Regions from separate parts of the Lacrimispora sanguinis genome, predicted to be linked through region 2. Evidence: a T-box and tRNA genes for the amino acid it is inferred to sense, from the RefSeq annotation. Region 2 holds a T-box; the other holds one or more tRNA genes.
The links. The T-box of region 2 lies ahead of proS (proline--tRNA ligase). A T-box ahead of a tRNA ligase gene usually reads a tRNA of that ligase, here a tRNA-Pro.
Positions count from the first base shown of each region.

Region 1 (15,742 bases), 1.9 Mb from region 2:
ATCGAAACAGATACATACACACCGGATCCAGGCATGACAAAGCGTCAAATAGATAAGGCTCTCAATGAATTTGTTGTAGACTTTGAGAGAGATGTTAAGGCCTGCAAAAACGTATAAGGTGAACGCATGACTCTTAAGGACCTTTCCGTTTCATATCTCAAAGACATGGCTCCTCCTGTCCTTAAAAAAACTACATATCACGATTATAAACGTAAATTAGAGCTTCGGATTCTCCCCCGTATTTCGGAATCCCTGAGAAAAGATGATGTGTGACAGGATGGAAAGAAAGGAGGCTTATCAGAAGGGACCATATCTAAGGATCTGGCCATTATCAGTGCAATGTTGAGTTACGCTGTAGGTGAAGCCTGCATATAATCAATCCCATTATCTATTCTGGGAAACAGAAACAGGGCCGTAAGGCCAAGAAGGAGTATGAGGTGAACTATTTCACCATTGAGCAGACAAAGTGGTTCCCGGGAAGTCCTATCACGTACCAGAGTATACCCAGGGATGGCGCTTACCACTAAAATAGAGAGTTTATTTTTTACATTGCACTCTTCACTGGGGAACGACGCGGTGAAAATGTTGCTCTCACCAGGAAGCACCTTAATTTTGATTCCTATATTTGACAAACCATATGACACAAAATCCCACTTTTAAGATTCGTAATGTGTGGGTCTTCGAGTCCCTCCGGGAGCTTTACAGAAACCTCGTTTTTACGGGTTTTTTTCTACATATAAAGAATTATTAACACGATGCATTTGAAACTTTTTATGATTGAAAGGAGAAATTATGTTAGAGATCATTTTACCATTCGTTCTAATTGCTGTAGCAGTAATCATCTTGCTTGGTATCTTAGCAAGCGGATATGTGAAGGCTCCGCCTGACAGGGCTTTCATTATCTCAGGATTGAAGAAAGAGCCGAAAATTTTAATTGGACGCGCCGGAATCAAAATCCCATTTCTTGAACGATTAGATAAGCTTTATCTTGGCCAGATGACGGTGGATATCAAGACAGAACAATCTGTGCCAACAAATGATTTCATCAACGTGAATGTTGACGCTGTCGCGAAAGTAAGAATAGAACCAACAGAAGACGGAATCAAATTAGCAGCAAAAAACTTCTTAAATAAAAACCAGGATCAAATTACCCAAGACTTACAGGATTCCCTTCAGGGTAATATGCGTGAAATTATCGGTACACTTACTTTAAAGGAAATCAATACTGACAGAGATTCCTTCTCAGATCAGGTTATGGAAAAAGCTTCAAAGGATATGAAAAAACTTGGTATTGAAATTGTATCATGTAATATCCAGAATATATCCGATGAAAATGGCCTTATTAAGGACCTTGGAGCCGACAATACGGCAAGAATCAAGAAGGACGCGTCTATCGCAAAAGCCCAGGCTGAAAGAGACATTGCTATTGCCCAGGCGGAAGCGGATAAAGCCTCTAATGATGCAAGAGTCCTTGCTCAAACAGAAATTGCCCAGAAGAATAATGAACTTGAGATCCGGAAGGCTGAGTTAAAGAAAGAATCTGATACGAAGCGTGCGGAAGCTGACGCAGCTTATGAAATTCAGAACCAGGAACAGCAAAAAACTGTTCAGACTGCTACGGTAAACGCACAGATTGCAAAAACAGAACGAGAAGCGGAACTAAAGAACAAAGAAGTCGCCGTTATGCAGCAGACTTTGGAAGCAGAAATTAATAAAAAGGCCGATGCAGAACGCTATGCCGTAGAACAAAAAGCTTCTGCTGACTTAGCAAGAAGACAGCGAGAAGCCGAAGCAAAGAAATATGAGCAGGAAAAAGAAGCCGAAGCAAGAAAAGCCCAGGCGGAAGCAGAAAAATTTGCTATGCTCCAGGAAGCCGAAGGTATAAAAGCCAAAGGAGAAGCAGAAGCTGCTGCGATTCAGGCGAAAGGTATTGCAGAGGCGGAAGCAATGGAAAAGAAAGCGGACGCAATGAAGAAATACGGGCAGGCCGCGATGATGGAAATGATCGTGCATGCCTTACCTGAGATGGCAAAGGCAATTGCAGAACCATTAGCTACCATTGATAAGGTTACAATTATTGATAGCGGAAATGGTGATGCAGGCGTAACTTCCATGGGAAGCTATGTACCAGCTGTCTTAGCTAAGACCATTGAATCTGTAAAAGAAACAACCGGTTTGGATATCACAGAGATCATGAAGGCAAATACATATGATGCCAAAGTAACCAGAAATGTAAATATTACCGGAATTCCTGAAGGTACAACTATTAATGAACCGGCAAATGAAGTAACTGTTGCAAACATAGTCAAGGAAATTGCTGAAAGCACAGATAAAGAGTAAAAACAGAAATAGAAAACCACCCTGATAGGGTGGTTTTTTCTATTATATATCGGAACTTTTTTCCTTTTTTGCTTTGTACATCTTTTCATCCGCCCTGCGTATAAGCTCCTCCGCAGTCACAGGAACATCCTTCATGGTTTCTATCCCAAAAGAGATGGAAAGAGAAACTCCTTCAGCAGCCTGATTCACCGGCATTTTCTCAATTTCCTTTTGCATGTATTCTACAATTGCACGTGCCTGGTCTTCATCGGTATCGCTCAGGCAAAGAAGGAACTCATCTCCTCCATATCTCGCTACCCATACATCTTCATGAGAAATATTCCGGGAAATGACTTCGCCTGCCGCTTTGATCGTTAAATCTCCCGTCTCATGCCCATAAAGGTCATTAATTGATTTAAAGTTGTCAAGATCAATAAAACATACAGACAATGGCTTATGCTTTAGCAAAGCATTAATAATATCAACAGGAAGGCGCTCATTCACAAAACGCCTGTTATAAAGGGATGTGAGCGGATCTCTCACCGCCGCATCATTAAGCTCCTTGATAAAGCGGGAAAAGATTTCTCCTTCATTATAATCCCCGTTCCCAACTAACATGGTATCGGTAGCGTCTTTTAACAGCTTCAGCACTGCCGGGCTGTCGGCGTTATCAATGGGAATCGCTGTAACAAGAAGAACATTATCACGGCTTTTTTCCATTTTTACAAAGCTTTTATTTTCGTAATAGGATCTTATAGAAATACAGTTATCACAAATTCTGTTGTTTTCCCAATAATGATAGCATACATCCGGTGTTCCGACTAACGATGACTGCCGGTAGTCCAGCACGCTTTTGTTGATCGGGTCAACCAGACGTACGATATCATACATTTTATAAAAAAAATCCAATTTGTCCTTAATCTCATCGAGCGAAATATTATCCATTTTAACCCCGTAATTCTTATAAATCCCGTATATAATTTATAAGTGGCAATATCGTTTCTTTATCTATAAAATCAACGTTTTTTCCGTAACTTGCTAACATCCCTTTGTCTTCGTCAGTCAAAGAGCTTTGATCCTTTTTTTCTATTATCTTACATGCAAAACTCATCATGGCCCGATGTACCGGGCTGAGTTTTGAATAATCCATGGCACCGCGTAAATGGAACAGTTTGATCTTATCCTGCATTTCTTCGGTTAACACCTTTTTCAGACTCTTTTTAATGTTATCCGTATTGACCGGATCGGAGGGATCGGCCAGCCCGCAGGTGAAAAGTACCAGATTCTTGCCTGAGAACTTAGAGAAGTTCTTTGTCAATATCTTAATCCCATTGACACCCCCGGCATACAGGCCACCACCTAAGATAATGGTATCATATGGTTCCAGATTATCTGCCTTTATATCTTTTCCTTCAAACAGATCACAGGATAATTCCTCAGCGATCCACTCCGCATATTTTCTAGTCGCTCCATATTTCGATTGATATACTACAGCAATCATCTTCATAACAGGCTCCTCCTGATTCTTTATCTATGACAAACCTATGTATTCCCAATCGTTTTATACATCAATCAAAAAAAATTACAGCACTCCTATTTTAAAACTGTCCCACTTAACGCAAAAACCCCCAGGCTGCTCCTGAAGGTTTATACTATGACCTATCCGAGAATCGAACTCGGGTTTCCGCCGTGAGAGGGCGGCGTCTTGACCGCTTGACCAATAGGCCATTTACAGCATATTAATGATACAGAATCGAGGCGACAAGATTCGAACTTGCGACCTCTGCGTCCCGAACGCAGCGCTCTACCAAACTGAGCCACGCCTCGATTACGTTAGGTAGTATAATATAAATCCCAGCAAATGTCAACCTTATTTTCAAAATTTTTTTATTATTTTTAAATTCTGGAAAAATTTCAATAAATTTCTGTAATAACCTGTCCGAAAAAGCCCCCAGGCTTCAGGGGGAATCTTATCCCCCCTTCTAACCCAGGTCAAACAAGGACAGCTGATTGGATTCCGGGAGTTCAAAAAGAAGTCCTAAATCTCCCATCAAATCGCAGACGGTCTTACTGACTTTTGTCCTGTTTCTGAAATCTTCCCTTGACAGGAAGGCTCCATCCTTCACTGAATCCACGACGGCATCAGCCGCTTTTTCTCCCAATCCGTCAATACTGCTTAAGGACGGCATTAATTTGCCGTCAATGATCTGGAAATGCCTTGCTTTTGCCCGGTAAATATCGATGGGCATAAAGTCAAACCCTCTGGCATACATCTCCTGTACGATTCTCATATCCCTTAGGGTGTCCTGCTCTTTTTTAGAAAGAGTGTCGATCCGCTTCCTATAGTCGGCCAGATAATACTCCAGCTTATCCCGCCCCTGGCACATCAGCTCATAGCTGAAGCCATTGGCACGGATGCTAAAGAAGGAGGCATAATAAGCCAGGGGATAAAACACCTTGCAGTAGGCAATACGCCAGGCCATCATAACATAGGCGGCAGCGTGGGCCTTAGGGAACATGTACTTGATCTTTTTACAGGACCAGATATACCAGTCCGGAACTCCGTGGGCGGTCATCTCCTCCTCCCACTCAGGCTTTAACCCCTTTCCCTTTCGAACGCTCTCCATAATGGAAAAGGACAGCCCCTCTTCGATTCCCATTGATATTAAATAGACCATGATATCATCACGGGTACAGATTGCCGTCTGAATGGTGGCCTTCCCCTCCTGAATCAGGGCCTGGGCATTTCCAAGCCAAACATCCGTACCATGGGCAAGACCGGCGATTCGTACCAGGTCAGAGAAATACTTGGGCTGCGTGTCAATTAACATCTGCATGGCAAAGTCCGTACCAAACTCAGGTACCCCAAGAGCTCCAAGCTTACAGCCTCCAATATCCTCCGGCGTGATCTTTAAGGCTGAGGTGTTCTGAAACAGCGACATGACCTCCTTGCTGTCCAGAGGAATATCCTTAACCGGATCAAATCCAATTAAATCCTGAAGCATACGGATCATGGTAGGATCATCGTGCCCCAGAATATCAAGCTTCAGTAAGTTGTGGTCAATGGAATGGTAATCAAAATGAGTGGTTACCGTCATGGTAGTCATATCATTGGCAGGCCGCTGAACCGGAGTAAAGGAATAGATTTCCTCTCCATGAGGAAGTACGATAATTCCACCCGGATGCTGTCCGGTAGTTCTTCTTACTCCAACACAGCCTTGTACGATCCGGCTAATCTCACAATTGCGCTTTCTTACCCCACGCTCTTCATAATAATTTTTTACATACCCAAAGGCAGTCTTATCTGCCAGGGTACCAATGGTTCCTGCCCGGAAGGTCTGACCTTTGCCGAAAATAACCTCTGTATAGTCATGAGCCTTACTTTGATATTCACCGGAGAAGTTTAAGTCAATATCCGGCTCCTTGTCTCCCTTAAAGCCCAGGAAGGTTTCAAAGGGAATATCAAATCCATCTTTTTCCAAAGGACGTCCGCACACCGGACAAACCCTATCCGGCATATCACATCCAGCCATACCGGAAAACTGTTTTACTTCTTCTGAATCAAAATCATAATAATGACAGGATGTACAATAATAATGTGGGCTTAAGGAGTTTACCTCCGTTATTCCTGATAAATAAGCGACAAAGGATGAACCGACAGAGCCTCGGGAGCCTACCAGATACCCATCCTCATTGGATTTCCAAACCAGTTTCTGAGCGATGATATACATAACCGCAAACCCATTGGATATGATGGAATGAAGTTCTCTCTCCAGACGTTCTGTAACAATTGTGGGAAGGGTTTCTCCATAGATGGCATAAGCCCTGTCATAACAGATCTTTCTTAAATCCTCATCGGAATTTTCAATGACAGGGGCGCACTTATCCGGGCGTACCGGAGAAATCTTTTCGCACATATCGGCAATTTTTCTTGTATTTTTTATTACTACCTCTTCTGCCTTATTGGGCCCCAGGTATTCAAATTCCTTTAACATTTCTTCTGTGGTACGCAAATACAAAGGTGCCTGATCGTCGGCATCTTTAAAGCCCTGGCCGGTCATAATGATCCTTCGGTAAACCTCATCCTCCGGATCCAAGAAATGAACATCACAAGTGGCACAAACCGGTTTTCCAAACTGCTCTCCAAGGCTTACGATTCTTTTATTAATGTCAATTAAATCCTGTTCCGACTTTATTGAACTTTTTTCATCCCGAAGCATGAATGCATTGTTTCCCAAAGGCTGTATTTCCAAATAGTCGTAAAAGTTAACCAGCTTTGCGACCTCCGCATCAGAAACGCCCCGCAGGATGGCCTGATACAGTTCCCCTGCCTCACAGGCGGAGCCTATAATCAGCCCTTCCCGATACTTATTCAGCACGCTTTTGGGAATCCTTGGCCTTCTTGCATAGTAATTAATGTGGGAATATGAGATCAAACGATAGAGATTTACCCTCCCCACATCGTTAGCCGCCAGTATGATCACATGATAGGTAGGAAGCTTTTTAATCATATCCGCCGACATGGTGCTTAGCCCATTGAGCTCATCAAGAGTTTCCACGCCCCGCTCCCGGATCATTCTCACAAATGCCACAAATATCTCAGCCGTACAGCCTGCATCGTCGACTGCTCTATGATGATTCTCCAAGGATATATTAAGTGCCTTAGCAACCGTATCCAGCTTATAACGGTTAAGCTTGGGAAGGAGGAGCCTAGCAAGCGCCACCGTGTCAATGACGGTAGGATCGAAGGCTATGTTAAGCCTGGCTGCATTATAAGCGATAAAGCCCACATCAAAAGATGCATTATGGGCTACCAGGACCGAATCTCCGCAAAACTCCAGAAACTGAGGCAGTATTTCATCGATTTTAGGGTAAGGAAGAACCATATTGTCATTGATACCTGTAAGCTGTTCGATCTCAAAAGGAATGGGCACATCGGGATTTACAAAGGTGCTGAATTTATCCGTAATATTCCCGTTAACTACCCTTACCGCTCCGATTTCAATGATCCGGTTTCTGGACGAGCTAAAGCCTGTTGTCTCGATATCAAATACTACATAGGAATCCGACAATCCCTGGTTTCTGGATTTTTCCACAAGCTGCTTTAAATCATCTACCAGATACCCTTCCACGCCATAGATCAGTTTAAAGGAATCGCCCTTATCCAGGGCATGATTTGCATCCGGGAAGGACTGGACACATCCGTGGTCAGTTATGGCAATCGCAGGCATACCCCATCGTTTTGCCCGTTTCACGATATCTTTGACTTCTGATACCCCATCCATATCGCTCATTTTCGTGTGGCAGTGAAGCTCCACTCGTTTTTCAAGGCTGTTATCCACCCGTTTCCCGGTAAAGTCCTCGGACTTCTTGATTCCAACCACTGATCCAAGAGTCAGCTCTCCGTCAAATTTATCAATGGTAGTGACGCCTTTGATGCGTATAAAGCTTCCCTGTACCACTGCTGCTTTTAGATCATCAATCTGCTCTTCCCTGGCAAACATTTTCACTGTGATTGTATCGGTAAAATCCGTCACATCAAAGATCATAATGGTCTTCTGGCTTCTAAGCTCTCTGCTGTCCACAGTTAAAATCTTGCCTCTTACGGCCACTTCTCCGATCTCGCCATCAATTTTATCGATCTCTATGATTTCCCCGTCAAAGTCACGTCCGTATAAAACATCCGGATTGTCCGAACGGCGTCCGTAGGAGCCGCCGCCCTTTTTATAATCCTTCCACTCCTTTTTCCCGGTATCTGAATCGCCTGTCTTAGTGGTTTCCTTTTTCCCTCCCATACGCAGCGCAGGTGCAGGGGTCTGGGAAGCCTGATCAGACGGAGCGAGGGCTGTATATTCTGCAGTCAAGGTATCCAAAGAAATGCCATCCGCCATGGAAGGACCGGCAGTTCCCTCACTTGCCCCGGCAATATACTCATTCTGGCCTTCTTCCCTATTTACAGCAAAGGAAGTACGGCTTACAATTTCCTCCACCTCCCGCTGCATCTGAAGCTCTTTTTGCTTAGCCAGTTCATTTTCCTTAGGGGCCACATATTCATACTGGACCTCTACCGGCATGCTGCACCGTTCATGGAAAATCTTTTCCAGGACACGTTTTAAGTCTCCGGCCTTCTCATGGGTAACAATGGTATCTTCCACCGTCATCTTAAGAAGATCCGGTTCAGGAAACTGGAATTGTGCTTTACGGAACATGTTGTATTCAATAATACTGTAATTTTTTAGTTCCATTAAAAGGCTTTCCTTATAGGCCTTTAACAGCTTCTGAGGGGTGTACTGACCCGATAAACGGAACCGTTCAATAATCTTTATGGTAATCCGCTTAGATGGAAACAGCTGGTCCTTGATCCCCTTTTCCAGCCCGTAAATATTTTGTTTATGTATGAGTCTTGGGCTCATAAGATAAATACGAATAGAGCTTCTATCCCTGCCTAAAGTGACCTTCTCCACTTCTACCAGATTTAAAAGCTCCCGTAATTCCTCTGTAATATGTAAACTTGGAAAAACCTCCAAAAAATTTTTAGACATTCTATCACCTATTGCATCTTCATAAGCTCTTCCTTTAGGGCCTGAAGCAGTTCATCTTCCGGAACCTTTCGGATAATTTCTCCTTTTTTCATTAAGAGGCCTTCTCCGATTCCTCCGGCAATTCCAAGATCTGCTTCCCTGGCTTCTCCCGGTCCATTTACCACGCAGCCCATAACAGCTACTTTAATATCCAGATGGTCAAATTCCGAAACCATTTTTTCCACCTGGTTTGCCAAAGAGATTAAATCGATCCTGGTCCTTCCGCAGGTCGGGCAGGATACCACCTCTACTCCGCCTTTTCTTAAACCAAGTGTCTTTAATATCAATTTTGCGGTCTTTACTTCCTCCACCGGATCTCCAGTTAAGGAAACACGGATGGTATCCCCGATTCCTTCATGAAGAATGATTCCAAGGCCTACTGAGGATTTGATTGTCCCTGAGACATAAGTGCCTGCTTCGGTTATTCCCACATGAAGGGGATAATCCGATTGCCTGGCAATCAGTTCATGGGCTTTGATGCACATGAGCACATTGGAAGATTTAATGCTGATGACAAGATTTTCATATCCCAGTTCTTCAATCATCCGGACTTTTTGAAGAGCGCTTTCCACAATACCTTCTGCAGTCACCCCGCCGTATTTTTCAATCAGATTCTTTTCAAGGGAACCGCTGTTCACCCCGACCCTGATGGGAATATTATATTCCCTGGCCTTTTCCACAACTGCCCGGACCCTGTCGGCCGATCCAATATTCCCTGGATTAATCCGGATCTTATCCGCTCCGGATTCTATGGCAGCGATGGCCAGCCGGTAATCAAAGTGAATATCCGCAACCAGCGGAATAGAAATCTGTTTCTTTATCTGCTTTAATGCGGCCGCTGCCTCCATGTCCGGCACTGCTACCCGGATGATATCGCAGCCAGCCTCTGTCAAAGCTTTAATCTGACCTACTGTCGCCTCCACATCCTGCGTTTTCGTATTGCACATGGACTGGATCAGTACCGGATTTCCTCCGCCGATTACCCGGTCTCCGATACGGATTACTCTTGTTTTCTCTCTGCTCATACGTTCCTCCATTCTGCATATACCTCAAAACCGGAAGCAACCCGCTGCGCGAGTTCCATCCGGTTATTGCGGCAGACGCCAAAGGAACATGCATACACATTCCTTTGTCTCATTGCCGAGTAATTATGGTTCGCTTACGTAAACCTGCTGATATCGTTAAACACCACAAAAATCATGAGGGCCATAAGAGCAGCCATGCTGATTAAATTAACCAGGCCCTCTTTCTCCGGATCCATACGCTTGCCTCTGATGGCTTCAATAATAAGAAACAAAAGCCTCCCTCCATCAAGAGCGGGGATGGGAAGAAGATTCATAACTCCCAGGTTTGCGCTCAGCAAGATACACATGCTGATCACATTCATAAGTGCTGCTACAACGCTGACCGTAAGCCCAGCCTTAACAGAATCATCAATCATGACCACAATGCCCACCGGACCGCTTAAATCATTAACACTCGCCTTACCGGTAAAGAGCATGCCAAGGCTTTTTACTGTCAGCTTTACATCGTATTCCATTTCCATGTATCCGTATTTTACCAGTTCGCCAAGAGAGGCGGCCTTTTTATTCTCAGGAGCAATGATAATACCTATCAGGTATTTCCCGCTTTCCTTTGAATACTCTGGATTGACGGAAACAGAATGGATACTTTCCGTTCCGGTTGTTGGATCGATTCTGGAATATTCCACAAGATTCATCTTTTCCTCAGGCTTTAAAAGCTTATAAAGAATGTAATCCCGATACATGGATACACTTTCCCCATTGATCCGGAGCAGCTTATCACCCGGTCGGATTCCTGCCTCATAAGCAGGCGAACGATCGGTTACTTCCTTTATATAGGTCGTATCATATCCATTCATCCCTACAAGAATAACAGCCAGGAAAAAGGCTAAAATAAAATTAAAGATAGGACCGGCTGCAATTACCGACATCCGGGCCGGAATTGATTTATTCTGGAACGCCCGCTCATCGGGATTTTCCTCATCTTCTCCCAGCATCATACAGGAACCGCCTAAGGGCAGTGCCTTTATGGAATAAATAGTCTCACCTTTTTTAAAACGGACCAACCTTGGTCCCATGCCGATTGAAAACTCAACCACTGCGATTCCGTTCATTTTTGCGAACAAAAAATGCCCTAATTCATGAATTAATACGATTAGCCCAAAGACCAGAATCGCTACGATAACGCTGGACAATTTACCACCTGCTTTCTATATATTCATAAGCTGCAGCCTCTGCTTCAAGAATATCCTCTACTGTTGGATTCTCCTTTACAGTATGCCCGTTCATAGCTCCCTCTATCATATCAGTTATGGTTGGATATGAAATTTCTCTGTTCAAAAATTTGGCAACTGCCCGTTCATTGGCAGCATTGAAAACTGTTGGAAGTGTTCCGCCTTTCTTCCCGGCAATATATGCCAATTTTAAGCCAGGAAAGTTTACCATATCCGGTTTTTCAAAAGTTATTTGATTGATGCTCCAAAAATCCAGGCGGTCACCGGGAAGAAATCTCCTCTCCGGATAGAAAAGTGCATACTGGATCGGAAGCTTCATATCCGGCGTTCCAAGCTGAGCCATGACAGCTCCATCCTCAAACTCCACCATGGAATGAATTACACTCTTAGGCTGGATCACCACCTGCACCTGTTCCATTTCCACGCCAAAAAGCCACTTTGCTTCCATCACTTCAAGACCCTTATTGACCATCGTAGAAGAGTCAATGGTAATTTTCCTGCCCATAGACCAATTGGGATGATTTAAAGCATCTTCCACCTGCACAGACTCCAGCTCTTTTCTGGTTTTTCCCCGGAAAGGACCGCCGGATGCTGTCAAAAGGATCTTATGTATGGCCTTTTTATCTTCTCCGTTTAAGCACTGAAAAATAGCGCTGTGTTCACTGTCCACAGGAAGAATCTTCACTCCCCGTTCCTTTGCCAGAGGCATAATGATGTGCCCGGCAGTTACAAGGGTTTCCTTGTTGGCAAGAGCGATGTCCTTTCCCGCCTCAATGGCTGCGATGGTAGGACGGATTCCTATCATACCCACAATGGCAGTGACCACAATTTCTGCAGAGCTTTCCGTGGCTGCTTCAATAAGGCCTTCCATTCCGGAAACAATGCGGACCGGTAGATCCTTTACCGATGCCGCCAGTTCCCTGGCCTTATCTTCTCTCCATACGCATGCTATCTTTGGATAAAACTTTCTGATCTGCTCCTCTAACAGGCAGATGTTACTGCCTGCCGCCAAGGCGGTCACTTCTATATCCTTCTGATTTTCAGCCACCTCCAGAGTTTGTTTCCCGACGGATCCTGTTGAACCCAGGATTGCTATTTTCCTCATCTTATGCCGCTTACTCCTTTTCTTTTCCAATTTACTGCCACATTTTAGTTGTTTTCAAATTTTTAATCAAAAATAATCTTTTAACGCAAAAATGTTACCGCAAAATAAATGGCAGGCGCCGTAAAAAGCATGCTGTCAAAACGGTCCAGAATTCCCCCATGGCCCGGAATCAATTTTCCATAATCCTTTACTTGATGATTGCGTTTGATTGCAGATGCCGCCAGATCCCCAACCTGGGATATTACCGCCCCAATGGCGCAAGCCAGTCCACAGGCTGCCTGAGGATTGCGTATCTCTGTCATGTATCCTCCAAAAAGAGTTGCATAAAGAATTCCAAGAAGAGCTGCGCCGGCTACTCCGCCGATTGCCCCTTCTATGGACTTTTTAGGGCTGAGTACAGGAGCCAGCCTGTGCTTGCCTATAAGCATACCAACGCAATATGCACAGGTATCACACCCCCATGAGCTTAAAAACACCAGCCACACCAGATATTTCCCGTCTGCCATGGTACGGACCTGATAAAGATAGGACAACATGACCGCAACATAAAAAACTCCAAAAAAGGCTACCGTTACCTCTTCCATCTGATACCTTGGAAAGGCAAATACATAAATACTCATAAGGATCATCAAAAATGCAATAGACATGAGCATCTTATACTGATCTCCATGAAACCAAATCAGCCCATAGTAAGACAGGGCCGTTAAATACCCCATAAATCCCAATGGGTTTTTCTGTATCTTCATCACGCGATACAACTCAAACAAACCAATCATAGAAATGGAAATGGTCGTAGCAAAAAGCAAGATTCCCCCGCTTCCGACTGTAAAAAGAGCAATGATAACGAGAATGACTCCGCTTATCAGCCTGGTTGTAAACATGGTGTTTCCTCCCTCCGAATCACTTCACTCCCCCAAATCTTCGTTCCCTACTATTGTACGCAGCAATTGCCCTTTTCATTTCTTCCATATTAAAATCAGGCCAATAGCAATCTGTAACATAGAGTTCCGTATAGGCCAGCTGCCACAGCAGATAATTGGAAAGCCGCAGCTCCCCGCTGGTGCGTATGAGAAGGTCTGGATCCGGAAGTCCTTCTGTATCCAGATAAGAAGAAAATACTTCTTCCGTCATGTCCTCCGGTAAAAGCTTTCCTTCTGCCGAATCTTTGATGATCTTCCTGGCAGCCCTGACGATCTCATCGCGGCCGCCGTAATTAACCGCAATAATAAAGGTCAGACCTGTATTATCTTTCGTCTCTTCTACTAACTTACCGATTCCCTCTATAATGTCCTGGTCAAACCGGTCCCTGTCACCAATCATCTTTACACGCACATTATTGGCTTTGGCGACCTTCAAAAGCCTGACCATATAATAACGGAACAGCTGCATTAAGGCTCCAACTTCATCTGAAGTACGTTTCCAGTTTTCGGTTGAAAAACCATAAACCGTCAAATACTTAATTCCCAGCCTCGCTGCATCCTCTACCGTTCTTTCTACGGTCACGCATCCTTCCTTGTGGCCCATACTTCTTGGAAGCCCACGCTTTTTTGCCCATCTGCCATTGCCATCCAATATAATAGCCACATGCTCCGGAATCACCATATTCTCATTCATTTTGTCCATATAATGCTGCTCCTTTTAAAACACAAAACAGGACAGGCAAAATGCCTGCCCCTGTTCAAGATTTTTATACAGTAAGAAGATCCTTTGACTTTTCTTCAATCATTTTGTCAACTTGGGTGATCATCTTGTCTGTCAGCTTCTGAATCTTGTCTTCAGCCTCTGCCTGTTCATCTTCAGAAATTTCCTCTGCCTTTAACTGCTTTTTAAACAAGTCATTGGCATCCCGGCGGATGTTACGGATTGCAACCTTGGCTGCCTCTCCTTTTTTCTTAACATCCTTAACCAGATCCTTTCTGCGTTCCTCAGTAAGCTCCGGAAATACAAGGCGGATTACATTGCCGTCATTGGTAGGATTAATTCCCAGTTCAGAAGTGAGAATTGCCTTTTCAATTGCCTTTAACAGGGCCTTCTCCCATGGCTGGATCACAATCATACGGGCTTCCGGAATAGAAATGTTGCCGACCTGCTGGATAGGGGTGGGTGTTCCATAATAATCCACTCTTATTTTGTCCAGTACATGCGGATTGGCACGTCCTGCGCGGATTGTCATATAGTCATTCTCCAGCGCTTTTAATGTCTTGTTCATCTTGTCTTCGTAAACCTGTAAACTCTCCTGCATATCGTCCTCCTGGTTTATGCGGTCACTATGGTACCGTTTATTTTTCCTTGCATTGCATTGGCAATGCCATCTTTTTCATTTAAACTAAATACCGCAAGGGGCATTTTATTTTCCATACACATGATGGAAGCCGTTAAATCAATAACACCAAGCTGCTTCTCGATGACCTCCTGAATGGAAATCTTCTCATATTTAACAGCATTGGGATTTGTCTTCGGATCACTGTCATATACGCCGTCAATCGATTTAGCCAGTAAAATATAATCTGCCTCCATCTCAATGGCGCGAAGCGCAATGCCTGTATCGGTTGAAAAATAAGGATGGCCTGTTCCTCCGGCAAAAAATACCACTTTGCCCTCGCCAAAATACTTGTTAGCTCTATCCTTGGAAAAAAGTTCTGTCATGGAACCACACTCAAACGGGGTCAGTATCTGTGTACTCATCCCGGCATTACGGAAAATCTCAGAAACATAAATGCAGTTCATTATTGTAGCAAGCATACCAATCTGATCCGCTTTAGGACGGTCAATGGCATCGCTGGTTCTGCCTCTCCAGAAGTTACCTCCGCCAATGACAATGCCTACTTCGACACCTGCATCTACGGATATTTTAACCTGCCGTGCGACTTCCTTAACAGTCGCTTCGTCAAAGCCCGTCTTATTCGCACCAGCAAGAGCTTCGCCACTAAGCTTTAATAATACTCGTCTTGAATTCATAGCCTTACTCTCCTGTACTTTTGTATTGTCTTAGGAGATTATAACATACTTTCGTAGGGTTGGAAAGAGGAAGTTTGCAGGCAGGAAGCAAAGACCGGACAAAAGCAAAACGCCCGGGAGATAATTCCCGGGCGCTATCTTAAAATTCAGACAAACCTTTCTATTCCATAGTAGCGTACTGGAAGAACCAATATCCATATGGAGAATACCATGTTCCCTTTAACTTAGGATCCTGTAACCATGGCTGGCTGTAATAAGCAACTGGTGCGATAGCGGAATCCTCTAAAATCATGTTCTCTGCGTCGTGCAGCAATGCATAGTGCTTTGCAACATCAGGAGTGGAGTTCGCTTCATCAAGCTTCTTATCAACTTCAGGGTTATTGTACTTACCATCGTTATTACCGCTGGTGGACTTAAGTAAGTTCAGCATATTGGATGGGTCGTCATAGTCTAATAACCAGCCGTTACGTGCGATCTGGAAATCTCCTGCACGACGGGTAGGTGTAAAGGTAGACCATTCAA
Region 1 is NZ_CP173277.1:783,353-799,094, forward strand. It holds gene ACHZES_RS03770 (hypothetical protein) at 1-117, shown strand, start outside; gene ACHZES_RS03775 (hypothetical protein) at 166-273, shown strand; gene ACHZES_RS03780 (flotillin family protein) at 793-2,340, shown strand; gene ACHZES_RS03785 (GGDEF domain-containing protein) at 2,383-3,264, opposite strand; gene ACHZES_RS03790 (flavodoxin domain-containing protein) at 3,281-3,826, opposite strand; tRNA gene ACHZES_RS03795 (tRNA-Glu) at 3,975-4,046, opposite strand; tRNA gene ACHZES_RS03800 (tRNA-Pro) at 4,073-4,146, opposite strand; gene ACHZES_RS03805 (PolC-type DNA polymerase III) at 4,302-8,861, opposite strand; gene ispG (flavodoxin-dependent (E)-4-hydroxy-3-methylbut-2-enyl-diphosphate synthase) at 8,870-9,925, opposite strand; gene rseP (RIP metalloprotease RseP) at 10,060-11,118, opposite strand; gene ACHZES_RS03820 (1-deoxy-D-xylulose-5-phosphate reductoisomerase) at 11,120-12,262, opposite strand; gene ACHZES_RS03825 (phosphatidate cytidylyltransferase) at 12,343-13,143, opposite strand; gene ACHZES_RS03830 (isoprenyl transferase) at 13,163-13,885, opposite strand; gene frr (ribosome recycling factor) at 13,950-14,504, opposite strand; gene pyrH (UMP kinase) at 14,519-15,220, opposite strand; gene ACHZES_RS03845 (peptide ABC transporter substrate-binding protein) at 15,381-15,742, opposite strand, start outside.
Region 1: it encodes a tRNA-Pro, which carries the amino acid that the T-box ahead of proS (proline--tRNA ligase) is inferred to sense. The anticodon was not compared.

Region 2 (15,742 bases):
TTCAAGCCTTTCAGGCAGTATGTCACAGACATAGGCAATCTCTGCCTCCTCCGGATGGTTTAATATGTAATCCGAGTAGGCGGAGCCCCTGTTCCCGCATCCTATCACTCCTACTCTGACTTTCTTATGATTCAACATTTTTATCCCCCTATCCCTTTAATCCTGAAGTAGCAATGCCTTCCACAAAATAAGGCTGCGCAATGAAGAACAAAACAATGCCCGGTATCAGGCTGACCAGCGTATTGGCCAGAAGCGGCCCCCACGATATGCTGGAGGTGCTGTCAATCAAGCTTCTGAGAAACAGAGATACCGTAAACTTATCAACTGAGCTTATGTAAATTAGCTGGTTTAAATAATCATCCCAGGTCCAGATGAATGTAAATATGGCAACGGAGAACAGCACCGGCTTGCACAGCGGCATGATAATTCTTCCATAAATGCTAAAGGTACTGCAGCCATCCATATACGCTGCCTCATCAAGCTCCTTGGGAATCCCACGGATAAATTGCACCATCAGGAATACGTGGAATCCATTTACCGCACAAAATGCCGGGATTGAAAAAGGCAGATAGCTGTCAATCCAGCCTATTTTGCTGAACATGATGTACTTTGGTATTAATGTCACCTGGGACGGAAGCATCATGGTTGCCAGCATAAATATGAACAGCGGCCATTTGCCAATAAAGTTAAGCCGCGCAAATGCAAAGCCTGCCAGGGAACTGGAGATGACAGTTCCCCCGATAACGACTCCTACCATTACAAAGGTATTTTTTAAAAAGTAACCGAATGAATGGTTCGGATTGATATACCACCCATCAGCAAAGTTTTTCAAGGTGAAATTTTCGCTGATTAATTGAAATTCACCGCTGAATATTTCGGAACCCGGCTTGAAAACACCGCTGACCAGCCATATCATAGGAAATAGCATAATAAAGCTTCCCATGATTAAGATCGCATGGGTTATGGCATTCTTGAATTTCTGATTATTCTTAAATCTCCTGTTCATGCAAGACACCCACATTTTTTCAGTTTTCATAATACACCCACTTTTGAGACGATTTAAATATCACCAATGCAAACGCAAGTATAATGAACGTCAGCACCCAGGCCAGAGCTGATGAGTATCCCATTCGGTGGGACTCGAAAGCAGTCCTGTAAAGGTGAAGCATGTACACGTATGTAGAATCTGCCGGACCTCCGTTTGTTATGACAGAAACCTGGGTAAATACCTGGAATGCATTGATGATACCCATAATCAGATTAAACAGAATCGTGGACGATATCATGGGAAGCGTAATCTTAAAAAACTGATTGACCTTTCCGGCTCCGTCAATATCACCGGCTTCATATAATTCCCTGGGAACCTGCTTTAATGCCGCCAGAAAAACAACCATAGCCGAACCAAACTGCCATGCCCCCATAAGCGCCAGGGTTGATAAGGACATTTTGGGATTGGTCAGAAAGTCAAAGGGCCCCAGACCAAAGATTCCAAGGAATTCATTTACAAACCCGTCTCTGGACAAAACAATCTTCCATGTCACAGCCATAGCAATCCCTGCGCCCACAATGGACGGGATATAGTAAATGGTGCGGTAAACAGACATTCCCTTCACATTCTGATTGAGCAATACCGCAATCAGCAAGGCTGCAATCAGTTTGATCGGGACAAACAGAAACACGTACCTTAATGTGATGAGCAGGCTGTGCTTAAACATCCTGTCTTCGCTAAACATTTCTATAAAATTCTGAAGGCCAATGAATTTCGCTTCACTGTAGATGGAGTAATCTGTAAAGGACAGCCACAGGGACTGAACCATCGGCCCCACCGTAAACAATACGACACCCAGAATCCATGGAAGGAGGAAAAGGAACGCTTCTTTGTTTTTATACTTTCCACTGTCAAAAGGCTTTTTTTCACCGAACACAGCCTTCTCCTTTCTCTTTCTAATCAGCAGGCACTCGCTCCTATTCGCTGAATTTCTCAAGTATCTTATTGCTTTCCTTCTCAACTACATCCAGGAATTCCTGAGGGGTGTATTTGCCGAACATCATATTCTCAAATTCACGTACCAGCATAGAATGAATCTCCATATACCCTGACGGGAAAGGTTCGTTTTCAACGTCCGTTGATGTGGATTTCTCAATGCATTCCAACATCCTCTTTTCCATTTCGCTGAGCGAACCGGATATACGGCTTCTGATCGCGCTGTTTCCCGGGACGCCCCGCTCAAGCAGGAGAATATCTCCGGCGACTTCACTGTTTACCATAAAATCAATCAATCCAGCCGCATTCTCAGGCGATTTGCAATCCTTTGTAATGCAGTAGACCATGCTTGGATTGACCCATCGGGCCTCCTTCTCCGCTCCCTTAGGGGTACACTCAATTCCAAAATTAATGCCCATACCCATATAGGTCTGAGTCATTGGAGAAACATTGATAATCATTGCAGTCTTTCCGGTCTGGAAGTCATCCACATTCTGAGGATTGGAAGCTGTTATCTCTAAAGGAGGCATAATTCCTTCATCCAACGGCTTCTTTATGAATTCAACTGCTGAAAGCCCTTCTTCTGAATTAAAAGCCACTGACTTTAAGTCATTGTTCCACATCCTGCCGCCACGTTCATAGATATATTTCTTAAAAGTAATGTCCGGTCCCGCGGGATTTACCATATAAGCAGTTCCCCAGACATCCGTCTTGCCGTCTCCGTCCGTGTCCATGGTCAGTTTTCTGGCCGCTTCCATGTAATCATCCCATGTCCAGTCCTCTGTAGGATAGGGCACTCCAGCCTTGTCAAAATAGTCCTTATTGTAAAACAAAAGGGACGTGCTTACACCTGCCGGAACTGCATATAGTTTCCCGTCCATGCGGTACATATCAAGTGTTGATTCTGATAAATTGCTCACATCAAGAACGCCCTTTTCGATATACTCATCCAGCGGAACCAATTGGTTTCTGGCTACGTATTCGGCCACATTGGTATAGGACATCTGAACTACATCGGGCCCTGTGTTAGCCGCCAGCTGAGTGGTCAGCTTGTCAAAATACCCTTCCCAGCCAGAATACTCTGTTTTAACCTCTACATCTGGTGCGATTCTTTTGTAAAGCTCCAGTGCATCAACTGTCGCCTTATGGCGTGTTTCCCCTCCCCACCACATAAAACGAAGAGAAGTATTGCCCTCTTTCCGGGCGGTATTTCCCTTGTCGGTCTCGCCGGACTTTGAAGCATCTCCGGCACTCACAGTCTCTGCAAGTTTTTCAGTTCCTGCACCATTGTTCTGCATACATCCGGCCAGACTTAACACCATTGCAAAAGCAGCCAAAGAACATGTAAATAATTTTGCCTTTCTCATAAAATCTCCTTTCTTTGTAATAACATACTTTTTTCATGGATTCATTGTAGCATTGTATGCATTTTTCGGTGAGATTTCATTTTATTCTAAATATGTCTTCTATTTGACCTCTTTTCCGCCCATGGGTGCTCTTTTTGACTTTTGTGCAAATTCAGAACTGTCGGACAATTCCATATCACTGTAATAGTCAATTCCGTCATCTGAAATAATATCGTTACTGAAGTTTTTAATCTCCAAATCCATGTCCGCCGGTAAAACAATTTTCACGCTGGTTCCAAGCCCTTCCTTACTTCTTATTGTCATGGAACAAGTCTCCTCATAGACCAGTTTCAGGCGTTTATATACATTTTTGACTCCGATGTGAATCCCCAGGTTTTTCCTGTTATCGTAATTCATCATTTGCCTCACTTCAAGCAGCCGTTCATTTGACATTCCCATACCAGTATCAATGACTTCAAGGCAGATCTTTTCACCTAAGCAGTAAAGCCTGATCTTCAGCTTACACATTCCGTCCTTTTCTTTTATGCCATGGTAGATGGAATTTTCCACCAAGGGCTGGATAATCATTTTTATGATATAAAAGTCCAACAAACTGTCATCCACTTCCCAGATTACATCAAACCGGTCACGGTAGCGCTCCTGCATGATAGCCAGATAACTCTTTGTATAGGAAAGTTCCTCTTTCAGCATCACCTTTTCATTGGGATTACTAAGGGAGAACTTCAAAACATCCGATAGATGTTCAAGCATTCTGCTTGCATGGTTTTCAAAGCCAAGATGCCCGATGATGCTCCAATTAATTGTTTCAATGGTATTAAACAGGAAATGGGGGTTAATCTGGGATTGCAGAGCCAACAGCTCCATCGCTTCATACCGGCTCTTTTTCTCTGCAAGCTGGGCTTTTACATAGCGGCTTTCAATGAACATTTTAATCATATTTTGTATAATGTATCCATACTCATCCTTTGCTTTCGAGGTAAGCTCCGGAAGGGGATAAGGAGAATCTGCTGCTTCGATGATCTGATAAATTGTATAGATACGATCATAGCTGCGCTTTGAAGCGACATAAGATGCCCCAAGGGCTGCCGCAATACTGATAAGGAAAATCACAGCAATCCTTAGGCTGATTTGATATAGAACCTCGTATAGCTTTCCCGTAGGGACCCGTGATATATAGGTATAACCATTTCCCTCCGACTTCACGGTAATATACCTATATTGGAAGCTTTTCCCTTCCCCATTGTCCTCATGATAGGTAAAATTGTATACTGCTTCACCATCTTTGGAATAAATCTCTATTTCCTGCCCCTCCAGCAGATTAAGGGCGCTCAGCCGCTCGTCAAAATAGGAACCATAAATATTCAATGCCACCGTACCTACCTGCTTTAATCCTGTATACAGCTTACGGTATACCGTGATCACATCTGTCGGCGATTCAAAGGAATAACGTTTGATTCCCCTGTACCTGGTCCAGGTAGTTTCATCCATTTTCCTCAATGCCCCGGCATCTTTCAACCATTTTGAATCCAGAAACTGTTCCGGCATCTGTCTCCCATTGTTGCTGACCATAAAGCTGTCTTCCGGATTATCTATCTGAAGATAGATGGAATGGATATACTGCCTTGAATTTGCTATTGTATTCATAAAATTCAGCATTTCAAAATCAACCGCCCGCTTTTCCGGCGTAACCGTATTACTGTCGGAATACTCCCCGTAATCCTGTTCCTTTGTATAAAACTCAAAATTCAGGCTTAAGGAATTCACTTCATTTAAAATTGTCTCCACGTTGGTCTGAATCTGACTTAAAAGATTCTCATTGTTCTTATTCAGCTCCCGCAGGAAAACGTGATAAACAAAATATAAGGTGATAGCTCCGCACATCAGAAGAACGGCAAAAATAGGAAGTGCAAAAGTGATAAGGTTTTTGATGAACCATTTCTTTTTCATGGCATTATTTCCTTTAGCTTTTTCTTTGGCTTATATTGCTTTCAGTATATCATTTCAAGACTGATCCCACCAGTATTTTAAGTTTATAAAGATACCATATAAAACAAAAAGAGGACGCAATACAGCATCCTCTTCCACAGTTATTTTTCTCTTACAAGCCAATCATCATCTTGTTCCGACCTGCCCCAACTTTTTTCTTTATCAGTATATTATTAAGATAATTTAAGAGCCCATTCTCTGCAGTCCAGCACTCTGGTAGCAATTCCTTCGTAGAACTCCGGTTCATGGCAGATTAGGAGAATACTTCCCTTATACTCCTTTAAAGCTCTCTTAAGTTCTTCCTTTGCCTCCACATCCAGATGGTTAGTAGGCTCATCCAGTAAAAGGACATTGGTTTCCCGGTTAAGGAGTTTACATAATCTGACCTTTGCCTGCTCTCCTCCGCTAAGTACCCGCACCTGACTCTCAATGTGATTGGTAGTCAGACCGCATTTGGCAAGAGCCGACCGGACCTGGTACTGGGTATAGGAAGGAAACTCTTTCCATATCTCTTCGATGCATGTGGTAGTATTTCCAGGGGCCATCTCCTGTTCAAAGTATCCGATGGAAAGGTAATCTCCAAGCTCAATATCTCCCTCTAAGGACGGTATAAGCCCCAGGATGCTCTTTAACAGGGTAGTCTTTCCGATGCCGTTTGCACCTACTAACACCACCTTTTCCCCGCGCTCCATAGAAAGATTCAAAGGCCTTGACAAAGGCTCCTCATAACCAATAACCATATCCTTGGTCTCAAAGATATATTTCCCGGCTGTTCGGGCTTCCATAAAATGAAACTCCGGCTTTGGCTTATCTCTTGAAAGCTCAATGACATCCATCTTATCCAGCTTTTTTTGTCTGGACATGGCCATGTTCCTGGTGGACACCCGGGCCTTATTCCTGGCTACAAAGTCCTCCAGTTCCGCAATCTCCTGCTGCTGCCGCTTATAAGCCGCCTCTAATTGTGACCGTTTCACCGCATACACTTCCTGAAACTTTTCATAATCACCCACATAACGGTCCAGGCTTTGGTTCTCCATATGGTAAATGATGTTGATTACACTGTTTAAGAAGGGGATATCATGGGATATCAGGATAAATGCATTTTCATACTCCAGAAGATACCGCTTCAGCCATTCAATATGCTGTACATCCAGATAATTCGTCGGCTCATCAAGGAGAAGGATATCCGGTTTCTCCAATAAAAGCTTTCCTAAAAGAACCTTAGTCCTCTGGCCTCCGCTTAATTCCGTCACGTCCTTATCCAGGCCCATGTCACTTAATCCTAAGGCTCTGGCTACTTCCTCCACCTTTGAATCAATAATGTAAAAGTCATGGGCCATGAGAAGATCCTGAATGGTTCCAAGCTCCTCCATCATGGAGGCCATGGTTTCCTCATCCACCTCTCCCATTTTGTCACAGATCTCATTCATCTGTTCTTCCATTTGAAACAGGAACGCAAAAGCGCCTTTTAACACGTCCCGGATGGTCATCCCCTTATCTAACACCGTATGCTGGTCCAGATAACCAACGCGGACCCGTTTCGCCCACTCCACCTTACCTTCATCCGGTTGTAATGTTCCGGTTATTATATTCATAAATGTGGATTTTCCTTCTCCGTTGGCTCCGATCAGGCCGATATGCTCTCCCTTTAAAAGGCGGAATGATACATCCTGAAAGATGGCACGGTCCCCGAATCCATGGGTCAGATGTTCTACGTTTAATATGCTCATTGAAAAACTCCTTTTCGCCGACTACTCACTATTCTAAATATGAAACATTCATAATTCTACATGACAGAAGCAATTAAGGCAAGCAAAGGTTGCAAAAAAAGACAAAAACGTTTATGATAAACCCAATAAGAATTTTCCATGGAAGGGTTATGTTTATGTACTTATATACTTGGTATCAGTGGCTGCTGTTTTTCTTCATCTATTGCTTTATCGGCTGGATCATCGAATCCACTTATGTTTCCGTAAGAAGCCTTCATTTTGTAAACCGCGGCTTTTTAAGACTTCCCCTTCTTCCGCTCTACGGAAGCGGGGCCATTATCATGCTGTGGCTGTCCCTGCCTGTCCAGGGCAACTTATTTCTGGTGTTTCTCTTTGGTATGCTGGGTGCTTCCGCTTTGGAATACGTGACCGGTTATGCCATGGAGCGTCTGTTTAAGATGAAATACTGGGATTACAGCAACAATCCATTTAATTTAAACGGTTATGTCTGTCTTACCAACTCCATCGCCTGGGGATTTCTTACCCTATTGCTGACGGAAGTTATTCACCGCCCCTTAGAATGGCTGGTCCTTCGCCTAAACGTGACAGTGTGCATCATCCTTGTGATTATAGTCGGCATCATTTTTGTCACGGATGCCATACACTCCACTAAGGAAGCCTTAGACCTTGGCCGCATCCTGGAGACCATGACTAAATTAAAGTCCGAACTGGATGAGGTACAGGTGCAGATATCCCTGTTAAAGGCTGAAACAGCCCAAAAGGTATCCGACATAAAAACTGAGACAATTCAGATGGCAACCAGTTTAAAAGACGGTACCAAGGTAAAGATTTCTTCTCTGAAAGCCGAAACTGCCAGCGCATTAAAAGAATCCGCTTTGGTGGAACGCCTTCAGTCGCTAACGGAAACCAAAGAGAAATTGACCGGACGTTTGACCTCTTATCGAAAGGGAATTCTCCGCCGGAACCCTACCGCTTCATCCCGGATGTTCGGTGAGGCATTAAGGGAGTTAAAAGAATATTCCAAAAAATACAAAAAGTCGTAACATAAAAAACAAATCATACAAAAACGGAGCCTGGCTAAAAGCCAGGCTCCGTTTTTATTCTATCATAATTCCTACATCATCTTATCTACCATAGCCATAACAGCCTCTCCCAGCTTTGCAGACCGTTCATCTGCATCCGCCATAGATTCACCCTTTATGCCATAGTAAAACTTAATTTTGGGCTCCGTTCCCGAAGGTCTTACACACAGCCATGCGTCATCCGTCAGATCGTAATAAAGCACATCAGACTGTGGAAGTCCGGTAGGACTGGTTTCTCCGGTATTCATATCCTTAACGGTATCAAGCTTATAATCCCTTGCAGAGAGGACTTGATATCCGCCAACTTCTGTTGGTGTTTCCCTGCGCATGGTCTCCATAATCGCCCGGATCTTTTCCTGACCCTCAATGCCTTTTAAGCCGATGGCCTTCACCGCATCTTTATAATAGCCATATTTTTCATACATGGCAATCATGGCATCCCAAAGGGTCATGCCCTTTGTCTTATAATAGGCTGCAGCCTCACACAAGGCAACCGTAGCAGAAATGGCATCCTTATCACGGGCATAGGTTCCGATCAGACAGCCATAACTTTCTTCCAGGCCGAACATATAGGTTCCGTATCCGGTAGCCTCTTCTTTTAGAATCTGCTGTCCAATGTATTTAAAGCCGGTTAATACCTCAATAAGCTCGCAGTTATAAGCCTTAGCCACTGCATCCACCAGATTCGTGGTAACAATGGATTTGACTACCTGTCCATCAGCGGGGATTGCTCCTCTCTCCTTCTTCTGGCTAAGTACATACTCGCACAGAAGAGAACCGGACATGTTGCCGGTCAAAGGGATGTACCCGCCGGATTTCTCATCCTTTACATACACCCCAAGACGGTCAGCATCCGGGTCGGTTGCCAGAACCAGATCCGCATCCTTTTCCTTTGCAAGGGCAAGGCCCAGTAAAAAGGCTTCCTCTGCTTCAGGATTGGGATAGCTGACCGTAGGGAAGTCACCATCTGGAAGCTCCTGTTCAGGAACCACATACACATGGGTAAAGCCGATTTCTTTTAATGCTCTTCTTGCAGGAAGATTGCCTGTACCATGAAGAGGAGAATAGACAATTTTAATATCATTCTGCATCTTGTCAATGGCATCCTGGTTTACTACCTGAGCCTTTACGTGAGCGATATATTTATCATCCAAAGCGGCTCCGATGATTTCATATTTACCTGATTCCTTTGCAGCTTCCACAGTAGTCGTCTTAACCGTTGAAATATCCGTAATATTCAGGACCTCTGCGGTCACCCCTTGGTCATGAGGAGGAGTAAACTGGGCGCCATCCTCCCAGTATACCTTGTATCCATTATACTCCGGAGGGTTGTGGCTGGCTGTAATATTAATACCGGCAATACAGCCTAACTCTCTTACAGCAAAAGAAAGCTCCGGTGTTGGACGTAATGATTCGAATTTATATGCTTTGATCCCATTGGCCGCCAGCGTAAGCGCTGCCTCCTCTGCAAACTCCGGAGACATATGCCTGGAGTCATATGCAATGGCTACACCCTTATCAGTGCCGCCCTGGCTTTTAATATAATTAGCAAGACCCTGGGTCGCTTTTCTCACTACATAGATATTCATCCGGTTAATTCCGGCGCCGATGATACCTCTTAAGCCGGCGGTGCCAAATTCCAGATCCTGATAGAACCGCTCCTTAATCTCATTCTCATCATCACCGATCCCCCGGAGTTCTTCCTTTGTCGCCTCATCAAAATATGGATTTAAAAGCCATTCCTCATATATACTCCTGTAATCTTTCATAAGCAAAATACTCCTTTCCCTCCTTCACTGTTATGATTATTATAAATCATAACATGGTAAAAGAAAAGTGCATTTCCATTATTTTGTATCCTGAATGAATCTAGCGAATGTTCTTTCAACTTTGAATTCGTGACAGGAAAAGATTCCGCAGGGGCTGCTGAATCTCTAAATCCTTTAGCTTTTCAATATTCCGTGCGGGAATCCAGGCTTTGTTGGCATTATAATAAAAGTTAATCTGCTTCCAGTATTTTTCAGGATATAAAAATAAATAGTAAAGGCATATCCTGTCTGCATCCGAAAGAGGGAGAACCTTTGTATAAGTTTCCAGCATGGCCATACCAAGCTTTAAATTCCAGTCATGCTTTTCCATGGCTTTCCGCATGAAATGATATAAGTCCTCCATCTGCATACCCTTGTGCATACGATTGAATTCCACGATAGCCACATCATGAAAACACATCAGTACGTGGTGCTGGTTTAAGTCCCCGTGACACAAGTATTCCTCACTGTTCCCCCGGTTTTCATAAAAGCCTGCCATCCCTTTGCAGGCTTCCATGGCCTGTTCGAAAAATATATCATAATTACCCATGACACACAGCTCAAACTCAGACTTTTTTCGCTTATTTCGGATGAACGTGCGGGCACGTATTAACTCCCTGTTATGGCGTTCCATTTCCTCAGCCGGCTGCTGCACCAAAATGGACCCCAGATTCCATTCCTCTTTGAAATCAATCCGCCGCAGCACTTTATGTAAAGAAGCAATTTGTTCGATGGCGCATAATACCTCTTTGCTATCCTTCAAATTGCATTCCCGATCCGCATACCAGTCTTTTACAATCCACCGGGATCCATCCTCGGCACTGGAGAGGAGTTCACCATCTTTATTCCTGACGTAACGGTCCACTTTTAAGCGGCATGATTCTTTCATCTGTGAAAATACCTGATCTTCAAATTCCAGGCGCTTTAAGGTTCCTTTATATTCCCGAAGCAGTTTAAGCCCCTGGTCCGTCTCACACAGCCAGGCGCCCCGGCCGCGTTTCACATCCAGAATTTCAAGCTCATACTGCGAAAGCACCTCTGTGTATTTCTCGTTCACAACCACCCCTCCAACTCTTAGCTAATCAGCTACTTCTAGGGTATGAAGAGGTGGAAAAAAATATGCAAAATCCGGTAGAAAGTTATACGTGCCTTAGCCTTGTTCCTTTATAAATTGTTCTGCAGATTTCATCAAATATTCCCTGTTATTGCATTCCGGCTTTTCCAGGACAAGCTGGAACAAACGGTTAAGCACCGTTCCCATCTCAGGCCCCGGTTTCATACCTGCATCGATCAATTCCCTGCCGGTAACGGCCATGTCCTTTAGGCGGATACAATCCCCAGCCCTTAAGATTTCCTCGGAATACTGCTCCACCATTTCTAATCTGTTTTTATAGGATGGATGGCTGAATACCTTCTGAAACCAAAGAAGGTCCTTAAAAAGCTCCGGGGATAGGGTGCTCATGACCTGCCGGATGGCAGGTTTATGAGCAGGAATCTCTGTTTTCCACAGGCTGACCAGAGTCTTTGTCTGATAGATGGTGTCATTATCCAGCTTCAGCTCCTTAAGGATCCTTACTGCATCCTCAGGTTTCTCAAGCCTTAAAAAGCCGGACCAGCGTATGTGCTTTACAGGTGGCAGCTCGGTAAATCTTTCCGATTCAAAAGGCTGCCTTCCCGCTGCTTCAAAATGCTTTGATATATAAGGGCCAATTCCATTTTCATATACATCCTTAAGCCTTCCGGGGTGATCGGAAAGGAGGAGCTTTGTAAGCTCCACCTGAATCCGCTCTTTGCTGACTTTCGCCATGTTGGGGGCTATAACAGAAATTGCCGCCCTTGTCTCTGCTTCCATGTCAAAACCCAGCTGGGCAGAAAAACGGATGGCCCTAAGGATCCTTAAGGCATCCTCAGTAAACCGGTCAAGTGGGTTTCCCACGCAGCGGATGACCCGGCCCTCCAAATCCTTTACCCCGTCAAATGCATCCACCAGCCCCTCCCGGTCGTTGTAGGCCATGGCATTGATGGTAAAATCCCGGCGTTTTAAATCCTCCAGTAAGTTTCCCGTAAATTCCACGGATTTGGGGTGGCGTCCATCCTCATACTCTCCGTCTATGCGGTATGTGGTCACTTCATAACCCTCATGGTCAATAAGTACCGTAACCGTACCGTGCTGGATTCCCGTATCAACCGTTCTATTAAATATTTCTTTTACCTGTTCGGGCTTTGCTGAGGTTGTGATATCCCAGTCTTCCGGCTGCCGGCCTAACAGGCTGTCTCTTACGCAGCCTCCCACCACATAGGCTTCAAAGCCGCTGGTATTCAGTTGTTCGATGATCCTCCTCGCCGCCTCCGGAACCTGAATCTTTATCACCTTTTTTACCTCCTGTTTTCCTATCTTGCCGGTTTTAATACGCTCTGCCCCAGTAAACCATCTTGACTGCAGGCTTTCCGCAGCATACACAGGTATCGGCCAGCGTTTCCTGCTTAAATGGCATACAGCGGGATGTTGCTCCTGTAATTTCCTTGATCTTATCCTCACATTCCTGGGAGCCACACCACATAGCCTTTACAAAGCCCGGTTTTTCCTCCACAGTTTTAACAAAAGTATCCATATCCGTTGCCTCGTAGGTATGGACATCCCGGTGGATTCTAGCTCGTTCTAACATATCATTTTGGATTGTCTCTAAAAGCTCGCCTACTTTACTATCTATTTCATCTAAGGATACGGTAATCTTCTCATGGGTATCACGGCGTACCAAAACCGCCTGGTTTTCTGAAATATCTCTCGGACCGATTTCCACACGAACAGGAATACCACGCATTTCGCATTCGCTGAACTTCCAGCCTGGGCTCTTATCGGAATCGTCAACTTTTACTTTATAATTAGAAAGAACCTCTTTTAACTCATAAGCCTTATCAAGAACGCCTTCCTTCTGCTGCTGAACCGGAACGATGATCACCTGGATCGGAGCAATTCTGGGAGGAAGCACAAGGCCACTGTCATCACCATGGACCATGATGATACCACCGATAAGTCTGGTGCTCAATCCCCATGAAGTCTGATGAACATACTGAAGTTTATTTTCCTTATCTGAATACTGAATATCGAAAGCTTTTGCAAACCCATCTCCAAAGTTATGGCTGGTTCCTGACTGAAGCGCCTTTCCATCGTGCATCAGGGCTTCGATGGTATAGGTTGCCTCTGCTCCGGCAAATTTTTCCTTATCAGTCTTTTGACCGCGTATAACAGGCATTGCAAGGATTTCTTCACAGAAATTTGCGTATATATTAAGCATCTGCTCCGTTCTTTCCTGCGCTTCACTGGCAGTCGCATGAGCCGTATGGCCTTCCTGCCATAGAAATTCTCTGGAGCGTAAGAACGGTCTGGTGGTCTTTTCCCAGCGCACCACGGAACACCACTGATTATAAAGCTTCGGTAAGTCCCGATAGGACTGGATTTCTCTGGAATAAAAATCACAGAAAAGGGTTTCTGAGGTAGGTCTGACACAAAGCCTTTCCTGCAGCGGCTCCAAACCTCCGTGGGTTACCCAGGCCACCTCAGGAGCGAATCCTTCTACATGATCCTTTTCCTTTTCAAGAAGGCTTTCCGGAATAAACATAGGCATGTAAACATTTTCCACCCCCACTTCCTTAAACCTTCTGTCAAGCTCGCTCTGAATATTTTCCCAGATGGCGTACCCTGCCGGTTTGATGACCATGCAGCCCTTTACGCTGGAGTAATCAATTAACTCTGCTTTCTTTACAACGTCCGTATACCACTGCGCAAAATCCACCTCCATGGATGTAATCGCTTCTACTAATTTCTTTTCCTTTGCCATAACAATTCTCCTTTCCTATCCTCATAAAAATAAAAAGAGCCATCCGTTCCCTGAAAAGGGACCGAACAGCTCGGCGGTGCCACCCAATTTAGCCATGAACAATGCCATGACTCACTTTTTTATCCGTTAACGCAGGAACTGCGCCGCAGTTTGCTGCGGGACTCCGAGGTAGGTTGGGTTATGAGAGGTATAAAGGCCTTCCAGCAAACGGCCTTCTCTCTGGGATACATCATCACCTACTGGTCCTCTTCAACGTCTTATTACTTCATTAAAATAAAAGATTGTATGGTTGATTTTACGTTATTTGCAAATGTTTGTCAAGTGGGTCTAGGTTTGTCTGCCAAAGTATTTCATTCATTCCTCCGGGTCCAGACTTTCCTTTCCGTCGTGACAGCACCAGCCCTCATACACCTCTACAATATCTTCCACAATCAATAGGCCGATAGGGCCGAGAATAAATCCCAAAAGTCCGAAGAGTTGAAGTCCTACGTACATGGAAGCAAGGGTTTCTAGAGGCGTGAGGCCAACCTGTCCCCCCATGATCTTGGCTTCCATGATCTCTCTTAAAAAATAGCAGATCACATAAATGATGATCAGACCGATTCCATACTTCCAGTTTTTGTTGATCATGGAAAATAGGGCCCACGGAAAGAGCACTGTCCCGGTCCCAAAAATCGGAAGCGCATCAAGAAGACCGATCCCAATCCCGAATAAGATAAAATAGGGATTTCCCAGTAAAAACAATCCCGACGAACAAACCACCATGGTAAACAGCATGATAGCCGCCTGAGTCTTTAACCAGGCGCTTCCCACTGTTGTAAGCCGTCTACCTAACATGGCATATTCAAAGCGGAACATGGAATTATCCCGCCTTTCCCGGATGTCATCCATTTCCTGAAGGGACAGGACTGTGGCAATAAGCAATATGATGATGATAACGGTTGCCTGAACGATCCATTTCATAATGGTCATGGAATTTACCATGAGAAAGGGCATGATCCTGCTTCTAATAGCAGTCTGCCCTCCCGCAATAATATCCCTTACTATTTCTACCGCATATCCGTCAGGAAGCTTTAAGAAACGCTCCGCAAAGGAACAGTTATCCATAAGCCAATGATCCATGCCTTCCAGGATTGCAGGAAGATTTTGAAGCAAAAGCCTGGCTTCCATAAGCAATTTTCTTCCCCCCACATAAAGAAGGATTCCCAGGGCAATCATAAATAGTATGATCTCTACTCCGCCGATAACTGCCAGGGGAATGGAAATTACCTTTTCCTTTACAATGAAGCGGGTCTTTTTCTCAATCCAAAGGGCAGAAGGCCGTAGAGATAGGGCAAATACATATGCAATCAAAAAGGGAATCACAAGGGGCAGCAGATAACGAAAGCTTAAATACACTGCCCCTGTAACTCCCAATATTAATAATGTTTTCTTCAGTTTCCTGCTCGGTTTCACCATGGACTCACCTGTTTCTGATTTGTACTTCTTTTGTACAATCATTATTATGAACCGACTGTGTAAAAAATATGCGGAAACTGATTAGTAAAAAATTCCAAACATCTCAAAGACTTCTCCCTTGGGACTCACCATAAAGCTCAGCCTTTTCTTTGTTACTGGATGGAAAAACGATAAGCTGTAAGCAAATAACGCCACATTACCGCTTGCAGTACATTTTTGAACCTTGGGATTATATTTCCGGTCGCCCCATAGGGGTGTGCCGTGGCCCGCCATCTGCACCCGGATCTGATGGTGGCGTCCGGTTTTTAATGTGATTTTTGTCAGGCTGCATTCCTCATTCCCGATGTTTTTGTTTTCCACAACCTGATAATGGAGTTCTGCAAGTTTTGCACCTTTTATCCCCTTATCCACAATTTTAGAACAATTAGTTTTTCCGTCTTTCCACAAATAATCCACGTAAGCGCCAAAGTTTTCCACAGGTTTTCCAC
Region 2 is NZ_CP173277.1:2,677,758-2,693,499, forward strand. It holds gene ACHZES_RS12400 (Gfo/Idh/MocA family protein) at 1-138, opposite strand, end outside; gene ACHZES_RS12405 (carbohydrate ABC transporter permease) at 149-1,006, opposite strand; gene ACHZES_RS12410 (carbohydrate ABC transporter permease) at 1,026-1,925, opposite strand; gene ACHZES_RS12415 (ABC transporter substrate-binding protein) at 1,966-3,351, opposite strand; gene ACHZES_RS12420 (sensor histidine kinase) at 3,451-5,298, opposite strand; gene ACHZES_RS12425 (ABC-F family ATP-binding cassette domain-containing protein) at 5,511-7,067, opposite strand; gene ACHZES_RS12430 (putative ABC transporter permease) at 7,223-8,110, shown strand; gene ACHZES_RS12435 (phospho-sugar mutase) at 8,182-9,918, opposite strand; gene ACHZES_RS12440 (spore coat protein CotS) at 10,034-11,014, opposite strand; gene ACHZES_RS12445 (CCA tRNA nucleotidyltransferase) at 11,108-12,325, opposite strand; gene proS (proline--tRNA ligase) at 12,363-13,796, opposite strand; T-box leader at 13,850-14,058, opposite strand; gene ACHZES_RS12455 (AI-2E family transporter) at 14,151-15,254, opposite strand; gene ACHZES_RS12460 (RluA family pseudouridine synthase) at 15,336-15,742, opposite strand, start outside.